One region of the Thermosinus carboxydivorans Nor1 genome, then DNA from elsewhere that is predicted to be linked to it. Evidence: riboswitches for the same ligand, from Rfam matches in the RefSeq annotation. Region 1 holds a riboswitch; each other region holds the start of a gene.
The links. A riboswitch is a leader RNA that binds a small molecule or an ion and turns the genes downstream of it on or off. The one in region 1 is predicted to bind S-adenosylmethionine.
Positions count from the first base shown of each region.

Region 2: linked by a shared signal. The riboswitch ahead of TCARDRAFT_RS06725 (homocysteine synthase) and the one ahead of TCARDRAFT_RS01470 (methionine ABC transporter ATP-binding protein) in region 1 are both predicted to bind S-adenosylmethionine.
Region 3: linked by a shared signal. The riboswitch ahead of metK (methionine adenosyltransferase) and the one ahead of TCARDRAFT_RS01470 (methionine ABC transporter ATP-binding protein) in region 1 are both predicted to bind S-adenosylmethionine.
Region 4: linked by a shared signal. The riboswitch ahead of TCARDRAFT_RS12665 (homocysteine biosynthesis protein) and the one ahead of TCARDRAFT_RS01470 (methionine ABC transporter ATP-binding protein) in region 1 are both predicted to bind S-adenosylmethionine.

Region 1 covers NZ_AAWL01000001.1:325,934-330,588, reverse strand. Annotated here, with positions in the region: gene TCARDRAFT_RS01485 (MetQ/NlpA family ABC transporter substrate-binding protein) at 1-272, opposite strand, end outside; gene TCARDRAFT_RS01480 (MetQ/NlpA family ABC transporter substrate-binding protein) at 298-1,113, opposite strand; gene TCARDRAFT_RS01475 (methionine ABC transporter permease) at 1,139-1,792, opposite strand; gene TCARDRAFT_RS01470 (methionine ABC transporter ATP-binding protein) at 1,761-2,819, opposite strand; SAM riboswitch class I at 2,902-3,016, opposite strand; gene TCARDRAFT_RS01460 (YerC/YecD family TrpR-related protein) at 3,199-3,534, shown strand; gene hisZ (ATP phosphoribosyltransferase regulatory subunit) at 3,521-4,655, shown strand, end outside.
Region 2 covers NZ_AAWL01000007.1:49,150-53,804, forward strand. Annotated here, with positions in the region: gene TCARDRAFT_RS06710 (MFS transporter) at 1-1,254, shown strand, start outside; gene TCARDRAFT_RS06715 (zinc ribbon domain-containing protein) at 1,604-1,996, shown strand; tRNA gene TCARDRAFT_RS06720 (tRNA-Arg) at 2,094-2,168, shown strand; SAM riboswitch class I at 2,488-2,590, shown strand; gene TCARDRAFT_RS06725 (homocysteine synthase) at 2,666-3,958, shown strand; gene metX (homoserine O-acetyltransferase MetX) at 4,012-4,655, shown strand, end outside.
Region 3 covers NZ_AAWL01000002.1:144,189-148,843, forward strand. Annotated here, with positions in the region: gene priA (primosomal protein N') at 1-551, opposite strand, end outside; gene TCARDRAFT_RS02255 (heavy-metal-associated domain-containing protein) at 782-1,009, opposite strand; gene metK (methionine adenosyltransferase) at 1,074-2,264, opposite strand; SAM riboswitch class I at 2,321-2,422, opposite strand; gene coaBC (bifunctional phosphopantothenoylcysteine decarboxylase/phosphopantothenate--cysteine ligase CoaBC) at 2,474-3,676, opposite strand; gene rpoZ (DNA-directed RNA polymerase subunit omega) at 3,686-3,892, opposite strand; gene gmk (guanylate kinase) at 3,908-4,537, opposite strand; gene remA (extracellular matrix/biofilm regulator RemA) at 4,559-4,655, opposite strand, start outside.
Region 4 covers NZ_AAWL01000026.1:20,331-24,985, forward strand. Annotated here, with positions in the region: gene TCARDRAFT_RS15855 (hypothetical protein) at 1-118, opposite strand, end outside; gene TCARDRAFT_RS15860 (class I SAM-dependent methyltransferase) at 145-543, opposite strand; gene TCARDRAFT_RS12655 (hypothetical protein) at 1,013-1,258, shown strand; gene TCARDRAFT_RS12660 (cupin domain-containing protein) at 1,308-1,658, shown strand; SAM riboswitch class I at 1,779-1,885, shown strand; gene TCARDRAFT_RS12665 (homocysteine biosynthesis protein) at 1,976-3,145, shown strand; gene TCARDRAFT_RS12670 (NIL domain-containing protein) at 3,151-3,594, shown strand; gene TCARDRAFT_RS12675 (UPF0280 family protein) at 3,591-4,388, shown strand; gene metF (methylenetetrahydrofolate reductase [NAD(P)H]) at 4,382-4,655, shown strand, end outside.

The DNA of each region.
Region 1 (4,655 bases):
TGGTGTTGGAAGCTGTTGGCATCAATGTCGCCCTGGCTCAAAGCGACATTAGGCTGCACATAGTCGTTGAATTCCACGACCTGGATTTTCAGGCCGTCTTTTTCCGCCACTTTTTTGACAACGTCCATTATTTCGGCGTGGGGGCCGGCGGTAACGCCCACTTTTATAGGCCGGTCGGACGGTGTGGCGGCTTGTTTGCCGCAGCCGGCCACGAGGCCGAGTGTAAACAGCAGCGCGAGGGCTAATGCGATTGGTTTCGTCCATTTGTGCATTATTGGTTACCTCCTTAACTAAGAATTAGAATGCCGGTACTACCGCACCTTGATATTTTTCGGTGATGAATTTGCGGACTTCCTCCGAGGTCAGCGCTTTGGTCAGTTTTTGAATTTCCGGGCGGTTTTCATCGCCTTTGCGTACAACCAGAACATTTACATAGGGAGAATCTTTCTGTTCAATAAAGAGGGCGTCTTTCGTAGGAACAAGTTTGGCTTCCAGCGCATAGTTGGTATTGATTACGGCCAAAGTTACATCATCAAGGGCCCGGGGCAGCTGCGGTGCTTCGAGTTCACGGATTTTCACGTTCTTTGGGTTAGCCGTAATGTCTTTGACAGTGGCGTTGACGCCGACACCGTCTTTAAGCCCGATCACACCGGCTTTAGCCAGTAGGGCGAGCGCGCGCCCGCCGTTGGTCGGGTCATTAGGGATGGCAACTACGGCGCCGGTTGGAACGTCATTTAAGTTTTTGATTTTTTTGGAGTAAATGCCCATGGGCTCGATGTGGACGGCCGCGGTGTAAGTGAGCTGGAGGTTGCGCTCGGCGGCAAACTTAGTGAGGTAAGGAATGTGCTGGAAAAAATTGGCGTCTAGCTCTTTTTCCGCTACGGCCAGGTTGGGACGGACGTAGTCGCTCATTTCCACGATTTGAAGGTCAATGCCTTCTTTTTCCAGAGTCGGTTTTATTACCTGCAGAATTTCAGCGTGGGGAACGGCCGTGGCGCCAACCTTCAGTACGGTTTTGCCGCTAGTAGCAGCCGGCGCCTGCGTTTTGCCGCCGCAGCCGGCGACAACAGCCAACGACAAAATGAGGGTGAGCAGTAGGGCGATACGTTTCATGAATGAACTCCTCCTTGTTAGGGCATTATTTTTTGTTCAACCGGCGGGCGAGCCAGTCGCCGCACGATTGGATAAGCTGTACCTGAGCAATTAGGATAATGACGGTTGCAAGCATGATGTCGGCCCGGAAGCGCTGATAGCCGTAGCGGATGGCGAGATCTCCCAGCCCACCGCCGCCGATAGCGCCGGCCATGGCCGAATAGCCAATCAGGCTGATTACCGTGATCGTCAGGCCGAGCACAATCGAGGGCAGTGCTTCGGGGATGAGCACTTTGGCAATAATCTGTAGCGGGGAAGCGCCCATAGCTTGGGCGGCTTCGATGACCCCGTAGTCGACTTCTTTGAGTGCCGATTCGACGATGCGGCCGACGAAGGGGATAGCGGCAATGCTCAGCGGTACAATGGCCGCATCGGTGCCGATGGATGTCCCGACAATGAGACGGGTTAGGGGAATGATGGCGACCATGAGAATAATGAACGGAGTCGAGCGGGTAGCATTAACGATTGCGCCCAAAACGCGGTTGACAACGAGGTTTTCCAAAACATGTCCCTTGTCAGTCGTTACCAGGATGACGCCGAGGGGGAGGCCAAAGAGGGCGGCGATAAAAGCCGACACACCCACCATGTAAGTTGTTTCCCACAGCGACTCAGCCAACAGCACGAGCATTTCTTGCGACATAACCAATCACCTCTATTCCTAAGTCTCGTGCCCGCAGGTAGTTGAGGGCGTTCTGGATGCCGGCCTGGTCGCCGGACAGTTCGACAATCAAGGTGCCGAAGGGAGTACGCTTGATGTGGTCGATATTGCCGTAAAGGATGCTTGTGTCGACATTAAAGCGGCGGATCATGCCGGCGATTATGGGTTCTTCGGCCGAGCGGCCAATAAAGGACAGGCGCAGAATAAGATTGGAGTCAGGGAGCGGCGTGGGCGAAAAGACGGTATCGGCAAAGAAATCGGGCAGGTCATGGTTGACAATGGTGCGGATGAATTCACGCGTCGTGGCCGTCTGGGGGCGGGTGAAGACATCGAGTACCGGGCCTTCTTCAATAATGACGCCGTTTTCGATGACGGCCACACGGTCGCAGATTTCTTTAATAACCTGCATTTCGTGAGTGATTAGCACAATGGTCAGCTGCAGTTTTTGATTGATGTCAAAGAGCAGTTTCAAGATAGATTGCGTGGTCTGTGGGTCTAAGGCGGAAGTGGCTTCGTCGCATAAGAGCACTTTCGGCCGGCTGGCTAAGGCGCGGGCAATACCGACCCGCTGTTTTTGACCGCCGCTGAGCTGGGATGGATATTGATCCCGTTTATCGGCAAGCCCCACCAGTTCAAGGAGCGGCAAAACAGCCTGAGCAATTTCCGTTTTGCTTTTGCCGGCCAACTCAAGCGGGAAGGCTACATTTTCATAGACAGTGCGGGAAGACAGCAGGTTAAAGTGCTGAAAAATCATGCCGATTTTTTTGCGCCGCTCACGCAAGTCCTTTTCGGACATCGTCGTTAGTTCTTCACCGTCGACCACTACCGAGCCGCGGGTTGGCCGCTCCAGCATATTTATACAGCGGATTAAAGTACTCTTGCCGGCGCCGCTTTTACCAATGACACCGAAAATTTCACCGCGGCGCACCTGAAGGTTTATGCCTTTAAGAGCATGGACCGCTCCGTTGGTGCCGGGATAGACCTTTTCAATGCCGGTCAGTTTAATCATTTGCTTCTCTCCTTTCCTTGGCATAAAGAAAACCTCTTCGCAGACGAAGAGGTTTTTGTTCTGTAAACAGAAACTCCCCCCCCCCTCATCTGTCAGAACTTATCCGTTCTGCAGGAATTGGCACCGTTTCGCACCCAAAGATGCGATGGTTGCCGCGGCGTCATCGGGCCAGTCCCTCAGCCAGCTCTTGATGAAAGAGTGTTTCGCTATGCCATTGTTGAATTACATGCTATCATGGATAGCAGTGGCTGTCAAGCAAAAATTTTTTAATTCACTTTTTCGTAAATTAAAGAATAAAAGACATAAAGGCAGGAAAGGAATGAGAGAGGGCGAATAGTATGCTCAAAGTGGTAATGTGTGCGCGGGAGGAGTGTGGATTATGCCCGTTAACCCTAAGCTGAAAGAACCTTTGACCGACCAGCTGTTCAAGGCGATTTTATTACTTGCCAATGAGGAGGAATGTTATCAGTTTTTTGAAGATATCTGTACCATCAGCGAAATCAAAGCTATGGCGCAGCGCCTGGAGGTGGCGCGGATGCTGAAGGCAGGTCACATCTATGATGACATTGTTGCGCGCACCGGGGCCAGCACGGCCACGATCAGCCGGGTCAAGCGCTGCTTACATTATGGCGCCGATGGCTACAAACTTATTCTTGCCCGGTTGGAAGAACAAGAGCGTTTGCGACAGGAGGATGCAGCCCATGAGCCAAAATGAGTTTGTCCCGCAAATTCCCTACGGGACACGTGATTTTTTGCCCCGTGATGCGAAAAAAAAGCGCTTGGTGGAAAGCGCCCTTGCCGGTCTTTTTACCCGGTGGGGTTATGACGAGGTAATTACGCCTACATTTGAGTATCTGGACATTTTATCGGTCGGCGCCGACCAAGAATTGGTTCAGCATATGTTCAAATTTCTCGATAAAAATAACCGGCTATTAGCGCTCCGGCCGGATATGACTACGCCTATTGCCCGGGTAGCGGCTACCCGGCTCCGGGAACAGCCGGCGCCGCTGCGTCTGTTTTATTTGACTAACGTCTTCCGGTATGAGCAGGCCCAGGCCGGCCGGCAATGCGAATTCTACCAAGCCGGTGTAGAACTGATGGGCATGGCGGGGCCTGCCGCCGATGCCGAGGTCGTAGCGCTGGCGGCCGCGGCTATGCGGGAGGCAGGGTTGACCGTCTTTCAGATCAGCCTCGGCCAGGTGGAATTTATTAACGGTCTAATGAATGAATGCGAATTGCCGCAGGCCGAGCGCCAGCGGATTAAAAATTGCCTGGTGCAGCGCGACCTGGTCGGCCTGGACGAGGCCCTGGCGGCGAGCTCCTTATCGCCGGCCGGGCAGGTACTTTTTAAGCGTATTCCGCTGCTCCACGGGCGGGAAAATATGCTTGATGCGGCCTATGGCATGGTGAGCAACGACATGAGCCGCCGCGCCCTCGATAACCTGGCGGAGATTTATCGGCTTCTTGAGTATTACGGCGTAAGCGGGCATGTCTCTTTCGATCTGGGGATCATCCGGAATTTTGACTATTATACAGGGGCTGTTTTCGAAGGTTACACGCCGGGCCTAGGCTTCCCCCTTTGCGGCGGCGGGCGCTACGACGGCATGGTAGGCGCTTTTGGGGTGGAATATCCGGCTACGGGCTTTGCTCTGGGCATCGAGCGCCTTATGCTGGCGCTTGAGCGGCAGGGTCTGACCCCGGACGGCAACGCCAAAGACGTCTATATTGGCTGGGCGCCGGGGCGGCTGAATGAGGCGATTGCGCTGGCCGGCGAGCTCCGCGCGGCAGGGCGCATCGTCGGTCTTGGGCTTCAGCCACAGGATAAGGCGGCGGCCG
Region 2 (4,655 bases), on a different contig from region 1:
ACCGGCCTTGGCTGGATGTTCGACGCCATGGATACCGGCCTTATCGCTTTTGTCTTGCCGGCGCTCGCTAAGGCCTGGGGGCTGTCGCCCGCCCAGATGGGGTATATCGGCAGCGCCGGACTTGTCGGCATGGCGGTGGGGGCGGTATTGTCCGGGTTTGCCGCCGACCGGTTTGGCCGGAAGAAAGTTTTTGCCGCAACGCTGCTGCTTTATAGTATTGCCACCGGGCTGTGCGGTTTGGCCTGGGATTTTGCATCACTACTGGTTTTCCGTTTTTTGGTTGGGTTTGGCCTGGGCGGTGAATTGCCGGTAGCGGCGACGTTGATGACCGAATACTCGCCGCCGGCGGCGCGGGGTAAGTTTATCGTTTTACTGGAAAGTTTCTGGGGACTCGGGTGGCTGGCGGCGGCCCTCATCGCCTATCTGTTTATTCCCTATTACGGTTGGCAGGCCGCTTTCTTCATTGGCGCTTTGCCCGCCTTGTATGTTTTTGTCATCCGGTTAGCGGTGCCGGAATCGGTGCGGTATCTTCTGGACAAAGGACGGCTGGACGAAGCCCATACAATCGTCAGCAGCCTTGAAGCGGCGGCCGGCGTGACAGCGTCCTTTGTCCCGACGGCACCGAAAGTGCGGACGGTTCGGCAAGTAATGTTTGCCGAACTGTGGGCGCCGCCTTTCTTACGGCGTACTGCCATGCTTTGGCTGCTGTGGTTCGGCATTGTTTACTCTTACTATGGCATTTTTACCTGGCTGCCATCGCTGATGACGGCCCAGGGATTTACCATTATCAAAAGTTTTGAGTATGTGCTGATAATGACCATGGCTCAGCTGCCTGGCTATTTCAGCGCCGCTTATTTGGTTGATCGTATCGGCCGCAAGGCGACACTGGCGCTATTTCTGGCAGCCAGCGCCGCCGCCGCTTTTGGTTTCGGCTATGCCAATGCCCCCTGGGCACTAATCGTGTGGGGGAGCCTGATGTCTTTCTTCAATTTGGGCGCATGGGGAGTAGTATATACTTATACACCGGAGCTTTATCCAACCCGCATTCGCGCTTTTGGCTCGGGCTGGGCGGCGGCCGTCGGCCGGTTTGGCGGCATCCTGGCGCCCGCCATTGTCGGCTATATGCTGGGGGGAGGCGCCGCTTTCGCCGGAGTTTTCACGATGTTCACGGCTACCATGCTGTTTATTGCCGCTATTGTTTTAGTGTTGGGCGAAGAAACCCGCCAGAAATCGCTTGATGAGATTAGTGATTAGAAAAAATCAAAATTTGCATCTATTATTAGGAACAAGTAATAAAATTATGGATAATTCCCAATTTTTTTTACTTGAAATTATCTTTAAATTCTGATAAGATAAAACCACAAATGATGTGAGAGGGTGGTGCAAATCATGAATGTAACGATCAAAGATGTGGGGAATTTGCTGATTTACAGTATCGGCACCGCCTTGGTGCTAACCCTGGCCGTTATAAGCCTACACTAAAACAACGCTTGCTGGTGGCCGCGTCGCTGGACGTGGCTTTTCTATTGAAGCGTGTTTATTGATTTTGTCTGGCTGGAAATGATATAATGGTGATGTATCTACTCCGAAAGGGGTCGTTTGCGTGATTACAACTATTTCGTTTATCATCGGTTTTATTGCTGCTTACTGGGTATATAATGACGCCAGAAGTCGCGGGCATGAACTGGGCACGGCTTTGCTATGGTCCCTGGGAACGCTGGCCATGCTTATTGTTTTCCTCCCGTTGTACCTGCTCATCGGTCGAAAGCAAGCCATGAAAAATACTAAGCGCCAAGAGCCGGTTATTGATGTGGAGGCTACGCCGGTAAACGACCAGATCCATTGCCCGATGTGCGGCGCCAAGGTCAAGGAAGATTATAAGGTTTGTCCTTACTGCGGTTATACGCTCAAGCCCAAGTGTGAAGCATGCGGCCGTGAACTCAGCCGTGAATGGCGCACTTGCCCCTACTGCCAGACGCCGGCTGCCCCCAAGTGAGTAATTCCCAAAAGTTTACACAAAAAAGTTACAAAAAAACATTAGACATTACCGCCTATTTATGATATAATCATTTCTGTCGCTGAACACACGCCATGCGCCCGTAGCTCAGGGGATAGAGCGCCGGCCTCCGGAGCCGGGTGCGCAGGTTCGATTCCTGCCGGGCGCACCAGAAAGCGCATAAATACTGGGTTGGAAGGCATTCCAACTCGGTATTTATGTTTTTGAAGAGAACCAGCTTCCGTGCATTACGCTTTATAATTCATGACTGGACTGCGGCAGTAGCTAAAAGCAGCGGCCAATTCGCATCAGTGCCAGGAAGCCTTGTTTCCGACATTAGATAATGCACCTCGTTCTTCATAGTGACATTTTATCGCGTTAATCTACACGGTGACATTATCACAAGTTAAACACATTTTGACAATCCGGCTATTGACATTTGTTTCAATATATCATATAATCTGCTCAACACAAAAATATAAGGCATACACCTCTTATCCAGAGTGGTCGAGGGACTGGCCCGATGACGCCCGGCAACCGGCTTTTATAAGCAGTGGTGCTAATTCCAGCAGGAGAAATCCTGGAAGATGAGAGGAAAGGTGCGTGTGTACAAAACCCCCTTTCCTCTGGAAAGGGGGTTTTTGTATGCCGGTGAAAGGAGAAGAAGGAATGCATTTGCCAGACAACCTGAAAATTGCCACTTTGGCCGTTCATGGCGGCCAGACTCCCGATCCCACCACCGGGGCCCGGGCTGTGCCTATCTATCAGTCGACTTCTTACAATTTCCGCGACAGCGATCATGCCGCTGCTTTGTTTGCCTTGAAAGAAACGGGCAATATTTATACGCGGATAATGAACCCGACAACCGACGTATTGGAAAAACGTATGGCCGCCTTGGAAGGCGGGGTGGGCGCGGTGGCTTTCGCCTCCGGTCATGCGGCGATCGCTGCTGCCATTTTGAACATTGCCGAAGCCGGTGACGAAATTGTTAGTTCCTCCGCGCTTTATGGCGGAACGTATAACCTTTTTCTGTATACTCTGCCCAGGCTGGGTATAACCGTTAAATTGGTAGACCCCAGCGACCCGGAAAATTTCCGGAAAGCCATCACACCAAGGACTAAAGCTGTCTATGGGGAAATTATCGGCAATCCCGGGCTTGGGGTACTGGATATTGAAAAAGTCGCCGCTATAGCCCATGAGAACGCTATACCGCTGATTGTTGACAACACTTTTGCTACTCCGTATTTATGCCGACCTTTCGATTTTGGTGCCGATATCGTAGTCCATTCGGCAACGAAATTTATCGGCGGTCATGGTACGACAATGGGCGGTATCGTCGTCGACGGCGGTAAGTTTGACTGGGCCGCAGGCAACTTTCCGTTATTGAATGAGCCTGATCCCAGTTATCATAACTTGCGCTATTCCCGGGAGTTTGGCCCCATGGCCTTTATTATCCGCCTGCGGGTGCAAGTTTTACGCGACCTTGGCGCCTGCATCAGCCCTTTTAATAGTTTTCTGCTACTTCAGGGACTGGAAACGCTGCACTTACGGATGGCCCGCCACAGTGAGAATGCCCAGACTGTGGCAGAATACCTTGCCGCACATGATCAGGTAGCGTGGGTCAACTATCCCGGTCTTCCTAGCCACCCGCAGCATGACTTGGCGCAAAAGTACCTGGCAAAGGGTGCGGGAGCCATCCTGACGTTCGGCATAAAAGGCGGTCTTGCGGCTGGCAAAAAGTTTATTGACAGCCTTAAGTTGCTTTCCTTGCTCGCTAACGTTGGCGACGCCAAATCACTGGTTATTCATCCCGCCAGCACCACTCATTCGCAGCTTACATCTGAGCAGCGCGCCAGTGCGGGAGTGCCGGATGACATGATCCGTCTTTCCATAGGAATTGAAGACGTAAGCGACATAATTTACGACCTTGAGCAGGCTCTGGCGGCGGCCAAGGCGCTTTAGATGGGGAGAGTTTGCTCTATCCTTATAGTTGGCGGTAGGAGGTGGATGGTGTTTTGCGTCCATTTCTTAAGTATGCGAAAGTGGCTGACCCTGACAATCCTCTCGTACTGACCATGGGTGGAACACTAACCGATGTTACCGTGGCTTATGAAACTTACGGGACACTATCGCCTAACCGGGACAACGTAATTTTGGTGACCCACGCCCTTACTGGCGACAGCCATGTGGCGGCCCACGACGACAAGGACGAAAAAGGTTGGTGGGATGCATTGGTAGGACCGGGACGGCCGATAGACACCAACCGTTTCTTCGTTATTTGTTCCAATGTTCTGGGCGGATGCCGGGGAACGACGGGGCCGTCCTCGCCGGACCCGGCGACCGGGCGGCCGTACGGCATGCGGTTTCCCGTCATTACCATACGGGACATGGTCCATGTCCAGAAACGGCTGTTGGAGCAACTTGGCATTTACCGGCTGGTCTTGGTAATCGGAGGATCCATGGGCGGAATGCAGGCTTTGGAATGGGGGGTCACTTATCCCGAGTTTATGGATGGTATAATAGCCATTGCGGCTCCCGGTTATTCTTCCGCCCAGTCCATAGCTTACAATAAAGTGGCGAGGGAAGCGGTGATGCTCGACCCGGCCTGGCGGCAGGGTGATTATTATGGTGGTCCCGGTCCGCAAACCGGCCTGTCGAT
Region 3 (4,655 bases), on a different contig from region 1:
AACTTCGATATGCTCATTGCAGCCCGTTCGACCAAATTCAACCGCTCCAATTTACGGAGAGCAGTTAACACGTTCGGCCCAAACTTTTTAACCAGTTGGTGTTGTGCAGTCAAGCTCTTTGCGCGTAAATAATTAAGGACTTGGTTCATTTCGTCTGAAATTTGGCATGATAAGGAAGAACTTGGCTTGCTCTCGCTTTCGTTCAAGCGGTAAGCGATATGGCTTTTTAATTCTCCTTTTCCTGGCACAAACAGGCGCAAAGCTTCAGCCAGCGGGCACAAATAGTAATTGCTCATCCACTCGGCTGTTTGCAGCATATTTTCATCAAACCAAGGTTCATCATCCAACACGCTTAATACAGGCTTTAATCCTTCCGCTTCGGCCTGCTCTTTAACGGCAACAACAAAGCCCTCGGCCTCGCGTTGGCCGAAAGGCACCCGCACACGCCACCCCCTGCCAACAAACGCCAATTCCGGCGGAATGAGATAAGAAAAGGTAGCAGCGATAGTACGTACGGCAATATTAACGGCCACTTCCGCAATGCGCCCCATGTTCTTCACCTCATAAAAAAGAAGAGTACTGTTTGCAGCAAACAGTACATCCTACTTCGCTGTACGGTATAATTCTTGCTTAGGTCGGAAAATACCTGCTACCTGTCATCGTTTTGTTCATACCCGACCAGAAACTCATCTAATTCAAAACCCGTATCCATAGGCTGACGTTTAAAGAAACGTTTCAAGCGACTCTTCCCCAGCGGCGTAAAACGGTACCGCATAATAGCCTACCCGCGGATGGAATACCCGAGCATTTGCAAAGTTTCTTCAATATAGCCGCTGGCGATTACATTAGCGTCATACTCAACGGTAACTTGTCTGGTATTTAGATTAACATCGACATCGGTAACCCCGTCAAGATGGCTCAAGGTGTGCTCAATGCGGTCACGACAATGATCACCCTTAAGACCACCCACCGAATATACCGACTTCTTAATTGCTTTTGAAGCAGGCACTGCAATACTAACCCCCTTTGGTTTATCACTATGATGTTAGTATTGCCAGTACCAGCGGTTTAAATTAAAGATTTGCTTCCCGCCGTAAAATTTCCGCTTTGTCGGTTCGTTCCCACGGAAGATCAATATCCGTTCGGCCAAAATGGCCATAGGCTGCCGTCTGGCGGTAGATTGGGCGACGCAAATCAAGGCTCTTGATAATACCGGCCGGACGAAGGTCAAAATGTTTTTGAATAAGTTCGACAATGCGGCTTTCGGCAATTTTAGCAGTGCCGAAAGTTTCAACCATAATCGATACAGGGCGGGCAATACCGATTGCGTAGGCCAACTGAATTTCACACTTATCGGCCAAGCCGGCGGCTACAACATTTTTAGCCACATAGCGAGCTGCATAAGCAGCTGACCGGTCGACTTTAGTGGGATCTTTGCCGGAAAAAGCACCGCCACCGTGACGGGCCATACCGCCATAGGTATCAACAATAATTTTGCGCCCAGTCAAGCCGGCATCTCCCTGTGGTCCACCAACGACAAACCGGCCGGTAGGATTAATATAATATTTGGTTTGAGCATCCAGCATGTCCCCGGGAACAACAGGAGTAATAACTTTGGCGATGATATCTTTTTCAATGGTGGCAAGATCCACATCAGGACTATGTTGGGCCGAAACGACAATGGTGTCCACGCGGACCGGCTTGCCGTCTACATACTCTACTGTCACCTGGGTTTTTCCATCGGGACGCAGATAAGCAAGTTCGCCATTTTTACGAACCTCAGCCAGCCGGCGAGCCAGACGATGAGCTAAAGCTATGGGCAGTGGCATGAACTCAGGGGTCTCATTAGTTGCATAGCCGAACATCATGCCTTGGTCACCGGCACCGATCGCCTCGACTTCATCCATCTCGCCACGTTTAGCTTCCAGTGCTTTATTTACGCCCATCGCAATATCAGGTGACTGCTCGTCAATTGATGTCATTACACCACAGGTATCGCCGTCAAAACCAAATTTTGCACGGGTATAACCAATCTCTTTAATGGTCTCCCGCACAATCTTCGGAATATCGACATAGCAAGAAGTTGTGATTTCCCCTACCACATGGACAAGTCCGGTTGTTACTAAAGTTTCACAAGCGACACGAGCCATGGGGTCTTGGGCAAGGATTGCGTCGAGAATACTGTCAGAAATTTGATCGGCAATTTTGTCCGGATGCCCTTCGGTAACCGATTCCGATGTAAATAATACCCGCTTTTTTTCCATTTGTGCACCTCCTAATCAATAAAAAAACTCCCACAAGGGAGACTTTTGTCGTATACTCCCCATCTCGCGCCGTACGCCGGAATTGGCACCGTTTTGGACTTGCCAAATGGTTGCCGCGGTTTCATCGGGCCAGTCCCTCCACCAACTCTTGATGAGTATAGTATATGTAATTTTCACCAAAGCAATTTTAAAGTAAAACAAGGAAAAAATCAACCTTTTTTTGTCAATAAATCGCAAACTCTATCAAGAATAATTTCGGCAACACGCGTTTTCGGCATTCGCTCTAGTTCTTCAACACTACCATCACGATAAATAAGCTTAACAATATTAGTGTCGGCGTTAAACCCCGCCCCCGGTAGCGTAACATCATTAGCTACTATCATATCAAGATTTTTTTGGGCCAATTTTTCCTTAGCGTTACTAAGCAAGTCCTGCGTTTCAGCGGCAAACCCCACCAAGATTTGGTGCCGCTTCAACGCCCCCAGTTCCCGTAAAATATCAGGGTTTTTTTCCAAAACAAGGGTAAGCGACTCGCCGGTTTTTTTAATTTTATGCTCTGCTACTTCACGCGGTCGATAATCGGCCACAGCCGCCGCCTTAATAACTACATCGCAGGCAGCATATTCGGTCAAAACGGCCTGCCGCATCTCTTCCGCCGTTTCCACCTTCTTTACGAAAATACCCAGTGGCGGGGTTAATGCGGTGGGGCCGGAGACGAGAATGACCTCCGCACCGCGGCGAGCTGCCGCTTCAGCTATAGCATAGCCCATTTTGCCACTTGACCGGTTGCCTAAATAACGAACAGGGTCAAGCGGTTCACGGGTACCGCCGGCAGTAACCAAAATTCGCTTGCCCGCCAATACTCCACGCGACCGGAGCAGTTCCTCCACTTTGGCAACAATTATCTCCGGCTCGGGCAAGCGCCCGGGGCCTTCCACCCCGCAGGCCAGCATGCCTGTTGCGGGTTCAATGATGTGATAGCCCAATTCAGCCAGTTTTTGCAAGTTATGTTGGACAATAGGATTTAGATACATATTGCTATTCATGGCTGGCGCCAATACTATCGGCGCTTGGGTAGCCATCACGGTCGTTGAAAGCATATCATCGGCAATTCCGTTGGCAATTTTGCCAATTATGTTGGCGGTTGCAGGGGCTATTAAAAATAAATCGGCCAAAGTGGCCAATGCAATATGCTGAACATTCCAGTTTTTGGGTTCTTCCCACATATCAACTACTACTGGATTACCGCTTATCTCCCGAAAAGTAAGGGGCGTAACAAATTTGGTAGCCGATTTGGTCATAATAACATGAACCGAACTTCCGGCTTTCCGCAAGCGGCTAACTATTTCCACACTTTTATACACGGCAATGCCGCCGCTAACGCCCAGGACAATATTTTTGCCCTTCAACACGGTGTCCTCCTACTTAATACCTGTCTTGGTACGCTCATAAGTGATTTTGCCTTGAGCAACCTCTTCCAAGGCTATGGTGACGGGTTTATTCGATTTGCTTTCAACAAGCGGCGGTTCGCCGTTCATGATTTCCCGAGCTCGCTTTGCGGCAAGAACAACTAATGTATATTTACTGTCAACTTTATCTACTAATACGTCTAAGGACGGATGAATCAACCTGAATCCCTCCTTCTAAAGTTTCGCTGCGCGCCGTGAAGTTTGACAAATGCTATCAATCAACCCATTGTTGCGCTCCACCCGGCACTTTTCCGCCGTTATGATTGCGGCTATTTTTTGCACTGCGCGATCCACTTCATCGTTTACCACAAAATAATGATAGTTATAAGCGCAACTAAGTTCGGCCGTAACACAGCTTAACCGTTGTTTAATCGCTTCCGCACTGTCAGTCCCGCGTTTATGAATGCGCTCCGCCAGTTCGTCCAAAGAAGGCGGCAAGATATATATGAATACGCCCTGCGGAAACTTCTTTTTAATCTGCAACGCGCCCTGGATATCGATTTCCAACACAACATCCTTGCCACTGCTTAGTAAGTCCATTACATACCGCCGCGGTGTTCCATAAAAGTTCCCATACACTTCGGCCCATTCAAGAAGCTCATCGTTTTCAATCATGGCCTGAAATTTTTCGCGAGATACAAACCAATAGTTAACCCCGTTCACCTCCCCGGCACGGGGTAAGCGGGTAGTGGCTGAGATTGAGTAATTTAAATTAGGATCATTACGCAGCAATTCCCGGCAAATCGTCCCTTTTCCTGTCCCGGACGGCCCGGAAAGCACAATTAAGATCCCTTGCTGCGTCATTTGCGAGTCTCCTTTCAGTATCTATTCGGCCGTATCTTCGCTTGTATCCTTGCTGGCCAAACGATGGGCAACCGTTTCGGGCTGAACAGCTGAGAGAATGACGTGATCACTATCGGCG
Region 4 (4,655 bases), on a different contig from region 1:
AGTGGACGATAAAGCCGTCAATTTCATACATATTTTCACCATGATGGATGCCCTGGCCAAAGTGAACATCAGCCGTGTTGCGCACCGTATAGAGATTAATGCCGCCAGGCCTTAACACCCGGCGAACCTCATCAGACAGCAATGTTAATTCCCAGTAGTAAAAGCCATGCAGTACAGCATATGCGAATAGCAGGCATCAAAGGTTTCGGCGCCAAACGGCAACGGCTGCCTTACATCATGGCAAACCGCCGCAATATTAGGCGTTAAGCCCAACATTCTGGCTTTTTCCCGGATGGTTTGCACGCCAATACCGGTATATTCCAGGGCCGTGACATGAAAACCGCATTGGGCGAAAAAAATCGTGTCCCGCCCCTGCCCCGCTCCTAACTCCAAAATTTTCGTTTTCCGCTCTTTTTTTAACAGTTCCGCCGCTTGCTTGGCGGCAAAACTCGGTTCGTTGCCGAAAAGTTCACCATCCTCGGCGAAAACTTTTTCCCAGTGTAGATGTTGGTTATCACGGACCATTTTGTCTGATTTAACCATGGCCACCCCTCCCAGCGCCTGTTATCCGCTCACTCAATTTTTATTTGTTAATTCGCAACCGCAGTAGCAGGCACCTGCTATAGCACAATATAAAATAAGTTAACTGTAAAAATATTTGTATAGGTGGTAGCAATTTATCAAGCAGCGCACCGTTCTCTCGCTAATACCGCCGCTCTTAGCCGATCATGTACGGCGTGAGGCGGAGAACTTCCTGCAATTCTCGAATTAATACAAAGCGAAATGCTGCAGAGCGCAGCCCGGACATAGTTCACTGCGATCATGGCTGCTCAACGCAGCCCCGTGGGGATTATTATGTTGATGGTGGAGCCGCCTCGCCACGAAATAAACAACTTTTTTGCCTTTACGTGAAGCCTAATCGAAACTATTTTAGAAAGCCAGCAGAAATCAACATTTACATAGCGATGACTGACACTGAACCATCTATATGAAACACTAGGAGTTAAGGACTATGGATTTTGGAATTGACCCCGTTAAAAAAGAAGCGTTAGTAGAATCGGGACGCCGATGTACCCAAAATATTTCGCTTGGTATGATAACACTGCAAACCCGGCATATAATCGCCCGTGAGACAGATGGGCGCAATCGTACCGGCAGCGCTTGGGCAAATCATGGCTACTATGGTATACCGTCTAGCAAACCAATACCTTGTACCCAGGTAAAACAGAAAATCCAGACTGAGAAAAAGGACTTATGAGTCTGCACAGAGAAACATTCCATCACTATGATATAGGGGAGTTGAGAGCATGATCAAACGGGCGAGCGAATTAGTTACCGAGGTTGCTACTAACCGGTTCGGCGGCAAGGGTGAAGTAATTGGGACCAAACTATTGGACATGGAACAATTGCAAGGGAAAGGCCGGTTATTCTCCCATAGCATTCTCAAGCCGGGCTGCTCTATCGGTTACCATCAGCACAATGGCGACGCTGAGACCTACTACATCCTTAAAGGCGAAGGCATTGTCAACGATAACGGCACGCTGGTTAAGGTCCATGCCGGAGACGTGGTCTTTACCGCCGACGGCGAGTCCCACTCCATTGAAAATACCGGTACGGAAGACCTGGAATATATCGCTTTAATCCTCTACTCCAAATGAAATTGTAACAGCCTTTACGCATTATGGGCGTAAAGCCTGGTTGTTTAGCAATAAATCCCTTGACAGAAATACATTTTTGGCGTATATTTATCTCAACTGTCAAAAGTTGTATACCGTGTACTCTTATCAAGAGCGGTGGAGGGACTGGCCCTGTGAAGCCGCGGCAACCGGCAGCAATGCGTCTGGTGCCAAATCCAGCAGAATCTTCGGATTCTGGAAGATGAGAGGAAAGGTATGGCTGCCATAATATGGCGTCTCTTTCCTCTCAGAAAGAGACGCTTTTATTTTACCTTTTTCAATAAAAGGGAGGCTTTGTTATGGCAGCACCAAAAAGAAGCTATGAAGAAATCAACGAACGCATCCGCAAGGGGCAGGCGGTAGTACTCACCGCCGAGGAGGTCAGCCAACTGGCCAAAGAAGAAGGAATAAGCGCCGTCGCCCGTAAGGTAGACGTAGTCACCACTGGCACCTTCGGTCCCATGTGCTCTTCCGGGGCCTTTCTCAACTTCGGCCACAGCGACCCGCCCATCAAAATGAAACGGGTGTGGCTCAACGACGTGCCCGCCTACGCGGGCATCGCCGCCGTGGACGCCTACATCGGCGCCACGGAAATATCCGAAACAAATGAGCAATACGGTGGCGCCCATGTCATCGAGGATCTTGTCGCCGGCAAGCGCGTTCACCTTAGAGCCACCGCTCCGGGTACCGACTGCTATCCCCGCAAGAGCATCGATACCTGGATCACCAAGGACGACATTAATGAGTGCTTCCTTTTCAATCCCCGCAATGCCTACCAGAACTACGCCGCCGCCACCAACACCTCCAATCGCATCCTCTATACCTACATGGGCATGCTGCTGCCCCGCTGCGGTAACGTTACCTACTCCACCTCCGGCGAGCTCAGTCCACTCCTCAACGACCCCCACCTGCGTACTATCGGCGTGGGTACGCGCATCTTTCTGGGCGGTACCGTAGGCTACGTCGCCTGGAACGGCACCCAGCACAACCCCTCACGCCCCCGCAACGAACATGGCATCCCTGTCGGTGGCGCCGCCACCCTTGCCCTTGTGGGCGATCTTAAGGCGATGAACCCGGAATTTCTCCGGGCTGCCGTCTACGAACGCTATGGCATCAGCCTGTTTGTGGGCGTGGGTATCCCGATCCCCATCCTTGATGAAGACATCGCACGCTGCGTGTCTGTCACGAACGCCGACATCGAAACCTGCCTCTTTGACTATAGCGTCCCCTCCCGCAACCGCCCCGTCCTGGGACGCTACAGTTACGCAGAACTCCAGTCGGGCAGCATCTCCTTAAACGGCCGCCGCGTGCGCACCGCTCCGCTGTCCAGCCTGGCCAAAGCCCGGCAGATCGCCGCTCTCCTCAAGGAGTGGATCCGCACCGGCCGCTTCGAACTGACCCACCCGGTAGCGCCTTTGCCGCAGGAAGCCACCCCGCGCCCCCTGGACATCCGAAAGGAGGATGAATAATAATTATGGCTGTCACGGAACGCATCATCCTGAACTTCACCGCCGAGAACTACGACAAACCTATTACCTATCATCTGGTTAAGGACTTCGACCTCAAGATTAACATTCTCCGGGCCGAGGTAACCCCCGGCGAGGAAGGCCATCTGCTGCTGGATGTAGAAGGGGAACCGGAGCAAGTTACTGCTGCGCTGGCTTTTCTGCAGCAAGAGGGCATCGACGTCGTCTCTACCCGCCGCCAGATCCAGGTTGACACCGGGCGCTGCACCCACTGCGGCGCCTGCACGGCGGTCTGCTTCTCCCGGGCGCTGGTGCTTGAACGCCCCACATGGGAGCTGTCTTTTCACCCCGACAAATGCATTGTCTGCGGTCTGTGCGTGCAGGCTTGTCCCGTGCGGGCCATCCGGCAGGGATCGGCCGGTCGCAGCGCAGAGGAGCTGGCAGGTGCATGACCGGCTATGAACCGCGCTGGTACCGTGAAGAGCTGCACCGCACCGAACTGTCTCCCTTTGTAGTACGCTTTCGCGAAACCGACCTATGGGTGGCTGTACCGCCGGAAAAAGACACTCCGGCGCTGCGCCGGCTATGCCAGGTAACGGCAGCCACCCTCTGGCAGGAACTACACGACTACATCCTCACCGATCCCCGTTTTTACCATTCGCTCGTGCCCTATTTGCCGCGCTTCGGCTGCCCGCCGGTGGCCGCGCGCATGGCCGCTGCTGCCGAAAAGGCCGGTGTGGGGCCCATGGCTGCGGTGGCAGGCGCCTTTGCGGAAGAAATCGCCCTGGTGCTTGCCAGACGTTTTTCCTTAACCGACATTATCGTTGAAAATGGCGGCGACATCTACCTAGCCTCCACTGTCCCACGGCGCATCGCCGTCTGGGCAGGTAATTCGCCGCTTTCGGGGAAAATTGCCCTGGACATCGCGCCCGACCTCTCCCCGCTGGGCATCTGCACTTCTTCGGCCACCGTCGGCCCGTCTCTCAGCCTGGGCAAAGCGGATGCCGTCACCATTCTGGCTCGGGATACCGCCACCGCCGACGCCTTTGCCACCGCCGTGGGCAACCAGGTGCGCACCGCTGCCGACATCGAAAGCGCGCTCGTTTTTGCCGCTGAACAGCCGGACATTCTGGGCTGCCTTATTATTATCGGCGACCACCTCGGCGCCATCGGCCGCATCCGGCTGGCCCCGCTGGCTGACTCAGTGCCTATAAATACCGCAAAGAAAGGATGCCGTCCATGTTGATCCACCAACTGTTCGCCCAAAAACGTCCCGTCGTGTCCTTTGAAATCTTCCCGCCCAAACCGGATTCCCCTCTGGAATCCATTTTTGACTGCATTGAAGAACTGCAAGCGCTAAAACCCGATTTCATCAGCGTTACCTACGGCGCGGCCGGTTCTACGCGGGGCCGCACACTGGAGGTAGCCCGCCACATTCAGCATGACCATGGTATTCCCGCCCTGGGACACCTTACCTGCGTCGGCGCCACCGCCGAAACCATCCAGGCTATTT